2 regions of the Bradyrhizobium sp. HKCCYLRH2060 genome follow, and region 2 is predicted to be linked to the other one. Evidence: riboswitches for the same ligand, from Rfam matches in the RefSeq annotation. Region 2 holds a riboswitch; the other holds the start of a gene.
The links. Region 2 has a riboswitch for cobalamin ahead of ACQR10_RS29535 (HupE/UreJ family protein). Riboswitches for the same ligand answer to the same signal wherever they lie in the genome.
Positions count from the first base shown of each region.

Region 1: linked by a shared signal. The riboswitch ahead of ACQR10_RS23440 (TonB-dependent receptor domain-containing protein) and the one ahead of ACQR10_RS29535 (HupE/UreJ family protein) in region 2 are both predicted to bind cobalamin.

Region 1 is NZ_JBNPUK010000012.1:253,747-258,159, reverse strand. Features, by position in the region: gene ACQR10_RS23445 (DUF2336 domain-containing protein) at 451-1,563, shown strand; cobalamin riboswitch at 1,770-1,987, shown strand; gene ACQR10_RS23440 (TonB-dependent receptor domain-containing protein) at 2,099-4,159, shown strand; gene ACQR10_RS23435 (hypothetical protein) at 4,227-4,413, shown strand, end outside.
Region 2 is NZ_JBNPUK010000021.1:47,246-51,658, forward strand. Features, by position in the region: gene cobN (cobaltochelatase subunit CobN) at 1-460, opposite strand, end outside; gene cobW (cobalamin biosynthesis protein CobW) at 470-1,507, opposite strand; gene ACQR10_RS29530 (DUF1636 domain-containing protein) at 1,528-1,923, opposite strand; gene ACQR10_RS29535 (HupE/UreJ family protein) at 1,927-2,559, opposite strand; cobalamin riboswitch at 2,679-2,871, opposite strand; gene cobU (bifunctional adenosylcobinamide kinase/adenosylcobinamide-phosphate guanylyltransferase) at 2,906-3,442, shown strand; gene cobO (cob(I)yrinic acid a,c-diamide adenosyltransferase) at 3,459-4,067, shown strand; gene ACQR10_RS29550 (cobyric acid synthase) at 4,072-4,413, shown strand, end outside.

The DNA of each region.
Region 1 (4,413 bases), on a different contig from region 2:
TCCCGGGAACACCGGGCGACGGCACGCTTTGCACGGCGCATCGGCGAGACCGACCGTGGCAAGAATGGGATTTAGCTTTCAATGCTTGGGAGGATGAGAGCTGACGTGAGATCGAGGGCAGCGGCCAAACTGGATGAAGGAAGGTTTGTGACCTTATGAGATCGTTAACCTTTCCGCCTCGCTCGCCTGTCTTCGCCGGGTCTGCAAGGAGGTGATCGCACCTCATTCCATCGATTGTCCGGCGAATCTCCGAAAGGCCGGGCTCCGACCCGTCTTCCCCTCTATGCGTATCGTCTTAATTTTCCGTATCCGTGTTTCTCCGGAGTACTACGCCCTCCGCCCCTAACGCATTGTTATCGCCCGTGCCGAAAACTGCCCCGGCCGAAAGCCTTGCAGCGGATCCCACACGCGTTGCTGTCGCTCCGGCAATCCGGACCAACGAGCGCGATCGTGTCACAGCCAGAACAGCTTCCGCTTTCAGAAAACTCCATCATCACCGAACTCGAAGAAGCCGTCCGCAGCGGCTCCTCGGCGAAGCGCGTCAACACGCTGCGCCAGGTCACCAACCTGTTCCTGCATGACGGCGAACGCCTCAGCGAGGACCAGATCAAGGTGTTCGACAACGTGCTGTGCATGCTGGTCTCGCGGGTCGAGACCCGCGCGCGGGCCGAGCTCAGCAAGCATCTCGCGCCGGTCGACTATGCGCCCGTCGAATTGATCCAGCAGCTCGCCCGCGACGATGAAATCTCGGTGGCCGAGAACGTGCTGATGCACTCGAGCCGGCTCACCGAGCATACGCTGGTGGAGGTCGCGGCGACCAAGGGCCAGGATCACCTGATGGCGATCTCCAGCCGCCCGCATCTGACCGAGGCGGTGACCGACATCATCGTCGACCGCGGCGAGCGCCGGGTCATCCGCAAGCTCGCCAACAACCAGACCGCGCGCTTCTCCGAGACCGGCTATTCCGGGATGATGGCGCATGCCGAGGACGACGACGAATTGTCCGAGATCATCGGGCTGCGCATCGACCTGCCTACCAAGCATCTGCGCGACCTCCTGCGCCGCGCAACCGAAGCCGTGCGCGCCAAGTTGATGGCCTCGGCGCCGCCGGCGTTGCAGCAGGAGATCAAGAAGATCCTCAAGGCGATCGCCGACGTTGCGCGCAGCGACGGCGGCCTGATCGGGCGCGACTTCACGCTGGCCGAAGAGGCCGTCAAGCGCATGAAGGGGCTGAACGAGCTCAACGATGCCGCCATCGCCTTCTTCGCCGAGACCCGCCGCTTCGGCGAGGTGTCCGCCGCACTCGGCCTGCTCAACAACGTCCCGACCGAGATGATGGCCAAGGTGCTGGAGGGCCCGCGCACCGACATCGTGCTGATCCCCTGCCGTGCCGCCGGGCTGGCCTGGTCGGTGGTGGCGAAGATCCTGACCCACCGGCCGATCAAGCACGCCATCGACAGCGACACGCTGAAGCTCGCGGAACGCGACTATTCCCGCCTGTCCCTCGACACCGCCCAGCGCACCCTGCGGTTCTGGATGGTGCACAACAAGGTCGAGAAGTAAGCGGCGCTCGCAAGCGATCCGCGCCGGAATTGATTCGCGCCTCACATCCCGCTGTCGTCCCTGCGAACGACAGCTGTGGGGCGTCGCGGGCGCCGGGTATCTCACGCCGAACGCGGCGGCCGAGAGAGTTCGCCACACGCAATCCACGCCAGCGCGTTATCGCCAGGAGATCACCGGGCGCCGGATTGACTTTGGTGCGCCCGCACTCCTACGGTGACGGCGACGGTGCCCCTCGACCGGGGCTCAATAGGGAATGCGGTGCCGGAGACGTCTCGCAAGGGACGTGACCGAAGGCCGCAGCTGCCCCCGCAACTGTAAGCGGCGAATCTCGCGTCAGAGGCCACTGGGAAATCTCGGTCCCGGGAAGGCGACGTGGAGGTGACGACCCGCGAGCCAGGAGACCTGCCGTCAGCCGTGGTCACACGCGAGGATGCCGGTCGGGGCGTTATTGGCATCGTTTTCAGGCAGGCCTGCAAAGGCGTGCATGAGACCTCGTTCGCGGTGACGTGCCACTGACGTCATGCCGAGGTCACTCGTGTCTCCCGTTCCCCATGCCAGGCGCCGTCGCGCCCTTCTGTCGTCGTTCTGCCTCCTCTCGTCGTTCGCGCTGCTCGGTCCCTCCCCCGCAACGGCGCAGCAATCCGCCTCGCCCGATCTGCTGCCGCCGGTCGAGGTCGACCCGCCGCACCGGCCGATCGCTCCGAAACCGGCCATCCCCCGCAGAGCCGGCAACGCCGCGCATCAACAGATGCCGGCGGCAAAGCCGGAATCGCCGGCCAGCCCGCCCGTCGCGGTCAGCCCGGCCGGCATCGTGACGCCGGTCGCCAACGTCGCGAATGCGATCACGGTGGTGACCGACAAGGACATCGCCGCGCAGCAGGCCCGCACCGTGCCGGACATCCTGAGCACCGTCCCCGGATTGAACGTCGTGCAGGCCGGCGGCCCGGGCGGCCAGACCAACGTCTTCATGCGCGGCACCAATGCCAACCACACCAAGCTCATCATCGACGGCATCGACGTCGGCGACGTCACCAACGGCAACGGTGCGTTCGATTTCGCGCATCTGCTCGCTGCCGACATCCAGCAGCTCGAGGTGCTGCGCGGGCCGCAGAGCGGGCTGTACGGCTCCGATGCGATCGGCGGCGTGATCTCGGTGATCACGCGCAAGGGCGACGGCCCGGCGCGGGCGACCGCCTCGGTCGAGAGCGGGTCGTTCAAGACCTTCAACCAGTCGGCCGGCGTCAGCGGCTCACAAGACAATGTCAACTACGCGGTCAATGTCGCGCATCTGCACGCCGGCGATGTGCCGGTGACGCCATGGCAACTGCTCCCGGCCGGGCAGAAGGCGATCGGCAACGCCTACGACAACGTGACCGCCTCGTCCAAGCTCGGCGTCGATCTCAACGAGGCCTGGACGTTGAACTCGGTGATTCGATACACCGACGCCACCCTGCTGTTCACCGGCGACAGCGGCTTTCCCGGCGTTCCCGATGCTATCAGGAGCAACCACACCGTCCACCAGCTGGGGACGCGCGAGGAAGCCGTGTGGTCGCTGCTCGGCGGCCGCATCAGGAACTATTTCGGTGTCAACTACGTGAACAACTGGTCGTCCGATCTGACGGCGGGCAATCCCGTGGCCGCGGTCGCAACCGGCGAGCGCATCAAATATGACTGGCACGCGGTGACCGAACTGGCGCCGCACAACAATCTCGTCGTCGGCCTCGAGCGGCAGACCGAGCGGCTGAAAACAACTGATCTTTCCGCCGAGAACGGCAACAAGGCCGGCTTCATCGAGCTGCAGACGGAGTTCGCGAAACGCTGGTTTGTGGTCGCGAGCCTGCGCAACGACGTCAACGACCAGTTCGGCGGCCATGGCACCTACCGCATCGCGCCGGCGGTGATCCTGCCGCTCACCGGGACCAAGATGAAGGCCAGCTACGGCACCGGCTTCAAGGCACCGACCTTGAGTCAGCTGCACCAGGATTTTCCGGCGTTCAACTTCTTCGCCAATCCCAACCTGAAGCCGGAGCAGAGCACCGGCTACGACGCCGGCTTCGAACAGCCGCTGTTTTCCGATCGCATCCGCTTCGGCGCGACCTACTTCCACAACAGCATCACCAACCTGATCAATTTCAACGCGACCTTCACCTCCTATGCCAATGTCGGCCTCGCGACCACCGAAGGCACCGAGAGTTTTGTGGCGGCGAAGTTGACCGACCGGATCTCGCTGCGTGCGGACTACACCTTCACCCGCGCGGTCGATGCGGCCACCGGCCAGCAGCTATTGCGGCGGCCGAAGGAGAAATGGAGCGCCACGGCGGTGTGGACACCACTCGATGCGCTGACGCTGTCTGCCACCGTGCTGCGCATCGGCAACTGGCTCGACGTCAGCCGCGACGGCATGACCACGGGCCTCGTCGCGCCCGGCTACACGGTCGTGAACCTGCGCGGCGACTACGCGCTGTCCAACCAGGTCAAGCTGTTCGGCCGGATCGATAATCTATTCAACCGCCAGTACCAGAACCCGACCGGGTTCCTGGCGCCCGGCTTCGGTGTGTTCGGCGGCATCCGGGTGGCGACATCAGGCGTGCACTGACGGCATACCGCGGCGGCTGACAGCCACCGCGAAACTGGACTACAATTCCACCAACAGGAGATGTTCCATGGCTCTAGACACTCTCGACCGCTCCCCTTCCGAAGTTCGCCTTGCGCCCGTCCCGCAAGCGCATGCCGCGACATTCTGCTTTGCGCTGCTGACAGCGGCCTGCGCGCTGGCGAGCTTTGTGTTCGCCTGCGCGACGCCGTTTGCGGCCTTCGCCGTGATCGCCGCCGCCATGCTGCCGCTGCGCT
Region 2 (4,413 bases):
GCGCCTCGCGCGCATTGCCGACGCCGCCCTCGTGCAGATAGCCGTAGAGCCGCGACGTCGCGTCTTGCGGCAAGGTCGAGAGCTCATCGAGCCGGTCGTCGGCGCGATCATCGCCCGGCAGTGCCGCGAACAGAATGTTGCGGCTGCGGCAGGCCGACGCGATGCGCTCCAGCCCGTAGCGCCAATAGTCGAGCCCGCCGAGACAGCGCACGACGACGGCGCGCGCGCCGAGCACGACGCGGTCGACGTAGAGATCGACCGACATCGGATGCTTCAGCCGCTTCAGGCTGGCGAGGCGCAGGCTCGGCAGCTCGGTCGACGTCGCGGTCCAGGCTTCGGCCAACGCCGACAGGTCGGTGTCCGAGAACGACAGCACGACGATCTCGGCCGGCGACTGCGCAAGATCCACGGCCTGTTCGAGGTCGTCGAGATCCCCGCCCGTTGTCGCCAGCAGGTGCATCGGTGGCGCCTACCCTGTGATCAGGCTCTGGATGGCGGCGGCATCGAGGCCGCGCTCGCCGATGATCACCAACCGCCCCTGCCGCGATTCGCCCGAGCGCCACGGGCGCTCGAACTGATGCTGGATGCGGCTGCCCACGGCCTGCACGAGGAGGCGCAGCGGCTTGCCGGCAACCTCCACGAACCCTTTCACCCGCAAGACATCATGCGCATCGACGGCGGCCGCGATGCGGTCGACGAGCGCATCGGGCGAGGCCTGCGCCGGGACGTCGAGCACGAAGCTCTCAAAATCGTCGTGATCATGCTCGGCCTCGTTGTCGTGATGCGACGGCCGGGCGGCGAGATCATCCTCCGCCGCGGCGCCGAGCCCGAGCAGCACCGACGCCGACAGCCTGCCATGCTCGGTCGCGATCACCTTGACGGCGCGCTGCACCTTGGCGGCAATCTCGGCGGCGACATCCTTGCGCTGCTCCTCGCTCATCAGATCGCTCTTGTTCATCACGACGAGATCGGCGCACAGCAGCTGGTCCTCGTAGACCTCCTCCAGCGGGTTGTCGTGATCGAGCGAGGCATCGGTGGCGCGCTGCGCCGCGAGCGCTTCCGGATCGTCGGCGAAGCGGCCCGCAACCACCGCCGGGCCGTCGACGACCGCCACGACGCCGTCGACCGTGACACGCGTCGCGATCTCGGGCCAGTTGAAGGCCTGCACCAGCGGCTTCGGCAGCGCCAGCCCCGAGGTCTCGATCACGATATGCTCCGGCGGCTCCTTCTGATCCAGCAGGCTCCTGAGCGCGGGCACGAAATCGTCGGCGACGGTGCAGCACAGACAGCCGTTCGACAGCTCGACGATGCGATCCTCCGGACAGTCCGGCACGCCGCAGCCCTTCAGGATGTCGCCGTCGATGCCGACGTCGCCGAACTCGTTGACGATGATGGCGAGCCGGCGGCCGTTCGCGGTCTCGATCAGATTGCGCACCAGCGTCGTCTTGCCGGCGCCGAGAAAACCGGTGACGATGGTGCAAGGCGTCTTGGCGAACGACTTCGTCATGGCGATGCGATCTCTCGGTTTCAGCGTGGCGCCGACAGCGCAGGCACGCGCGCGACGGTGTTCTTGCGGATGTATTCCGGGCGCTCGCGCCAGGCCGGCAGGCCCGCATCATGGCGCTGATGCAGCTGCGCGAATGCCAGCACATCCCGCGCATGCAGATCCGGATCGAGCGCGCCGAGCACATAGGTCCATTTGCCCGGCGCCGTCACCGCAACCGTGCACGCACGATTGCAGTTCGACAGGCACTCGACACCGACAACGGTGACGCCGGCGCGCTGCGCGGCCGGCACCGTCTCGATGGCTGCGAGCAAACGGGCACCGGCCCGCGGCTCGTCCGGCGGCGCAGCTTCAGGCGCCTGCGTGCGGCAGGTGACGCAGACGAACAGCGTCGTCTCTCCAGTCTCCGATGCGATCATCAATCAACCGATCACGCCGGCGGCCGTTGCGGCGGCAACGCCGCCCACCAGCACGATGGCAGCGCCCGCGAGCCGCAGCGCCAGCGGCGCAGCCGCCTTGGCCTTCGCCGACAGCAGCCTAGTGCCGAGGAACGCACCGGCCGCGATGACGGTCTGGATCACGAGCAGCCCGGCGAGATAGGCTCCAAGCGGAGAGTTCTCGGCGCCGACGATCGATTCACCCAGCGCATATCCGTGGACGAGGCCGGTCACGGCGAACAGGCCGGCAACCGGCAACACGCCGAAACGCCCACGCATCACCACCACCAGCCCGACCACGGCGGTGGTCAGGCCGACCAGCAGCTCGGCAGCGGGGATGTTGGCCTTGGCCACATGCAGGCCGACGCCCGCGATCATCGCGGTGGTGAAGGCGAGCACCGGCGCGAAGCCGCGGCCCAGAAGAGCTGCAACGATGCCTGCGCCCACGATCGCCGCCAGATGGTCGATTCCGATGATGGGATGGCCGAGGCCGGACAGCATCCCCTGCGCAAACGTCTGCGGCAGCTTGCCGCCCATCATGTGATGCGCGAAGGCGGGATCGGCGGCGAGCAGCAACAGGCTCGCGGCTGCAAAGGTCGTGGTACGGGTCAACTTCATGGCCGTCTCCGTCGCTTGCCGGCTCCCCAGAGGACCGGACGATGCGCTGCATCCGACGGCATCCCGCCCATCCCGGCGGGATCAGAACCAGCATCGCGACTCCCCGCGCGACGGGTCGGCCAACAGCAATGTCGACGGCAGGTCTCCTGGCTCTCGGGTCGCTGCATCAGGCCACCTTCCCGGTTTCCCAGTGGTGTCTTGGCCTCACACTCGCCGATTACAGTTGCGGGGGCAGCCACGGCCTTGGGTCAAGAACCCGCACCGTGTTCCCTAAATCTCTCCTTTCGGAGAACCGTCATCTGTTAGATACGGGTCGCGTCAAAGCCCGTCAATCGGAATCGTCCCCATGGTCCCTGCCCCGCCGCACCCCGTCCTGCCGCGCCTGACGCTGGTGCTCGGCGGCGCGCGCTCGGGCAAGAGTCGCCATGCCGAGACCCTCGTCACCGCCTACCCGCCGCCTTGGACCTATGTTGCGACCGCGCAGGCGTTCGACGCCGAAATGACCGACCGGATCGCCCAGCACAAGGCGCGCCGCATTGAGGGATGGCAGACGCTGGAAACGACACATGATCTCGCCGGCCTCATCCGGGCACATGGAGATTCGGGCACGCCGATGCTGATCGATTGCCTGACGCTCTGGCTCAGCAATGTGATGCTCGCCGACATGGACGTACCGGCCAGATGTGCCGAGCTGATCGATGCGCTCAGGAGCGCGAATGGCCCCATCGTGGCCGTGTCCAACGAAGTCGGGCTGGGCATCGTGCCGGACAATGCGCTGGCCCGCGCCTTTCGCGACGCCCAGGGTCGACTGAACCAGGACGTCGCGGCCGTGGCCGATCGCGTGATCCTGATGGCGGCAGGACTGCCGCTGACTTTGAAGTGACAAGGAGAACATGCCCGTGACCGAAAGCGCCGACAATTCCCGCCACAAGGCGAAGATGGAGAACCGCAAGGCGGTGCAGGATGCCGAGGTCGCCTCCAAGACCGTGGAGAAGGGCCTGCTCATCGTTCACACCGGCAAGGGCAAGGGCAAATCGACGGCGGCGTGGGGCCTGATGCTGCGCGCGATCGGCCGCGGCTTTCGCATCGGCATCGTGCAGTTCGGCAAGGGCGCGTGGGAAACCGGCGAGCGCAAGGCGATCGAGACGTTCGGCGACCAGGTGTCGTGGCACACGCTCGGGGAAGGCTTCACGTGGGAGACCCAGGATCGTGCGCGCGACGTCGCCGCGGCCGAGCGCGCCTGGGCCAAGGCAAAGGAGCTGATGGCGGATCCGTCGATCCGGCTGCTCGTTCTCGATGAGCTCAACATCGCGCTGCGCTACGATCATCTTGATATCGCCGACGTCGTCGCCACGCTCGCAGGGCGCCGTCCCGATCTGCACGTCGTCGTCACCGGCCGCAACGCCAAGCCGGAGCTGATCGAGGCCGCCGATCTCGTCACCGAGATGAACCTCGTGAAGCATCATTTCGCGGCCGGCGTGAAGGCGCAGGAAGGCATCGAGTACTAGGCTCATGAGCGCGCGCGCCATCATGTTCCAGGGCACCGGCTCCGACGTCGGCAAATCGCTGATCGTCGCTGGGCTCGCGCGTGCGCTGACCTTGCGCGGCCTGAAAGTGGCGCCGTTCAAGCCGCAGAACATGTCGAACAACGCCGCCGTCACCACGGATGGCGGCGAGATCGGCCGCGCCCAGGCGCTGCAGGCGCGCGCGGCGCGGCGGCCGATGACGGTGCACATGAACCCGGTGCTGCTGAAGCCGCAGAGCGAGATCGGGTCGCAGGTCGTGGTGCAGGGCCGCGTGATCGGCAACGCCAAGGCATCGGCCTATCAGGCGATGAAGCCGCAATTGATGAAT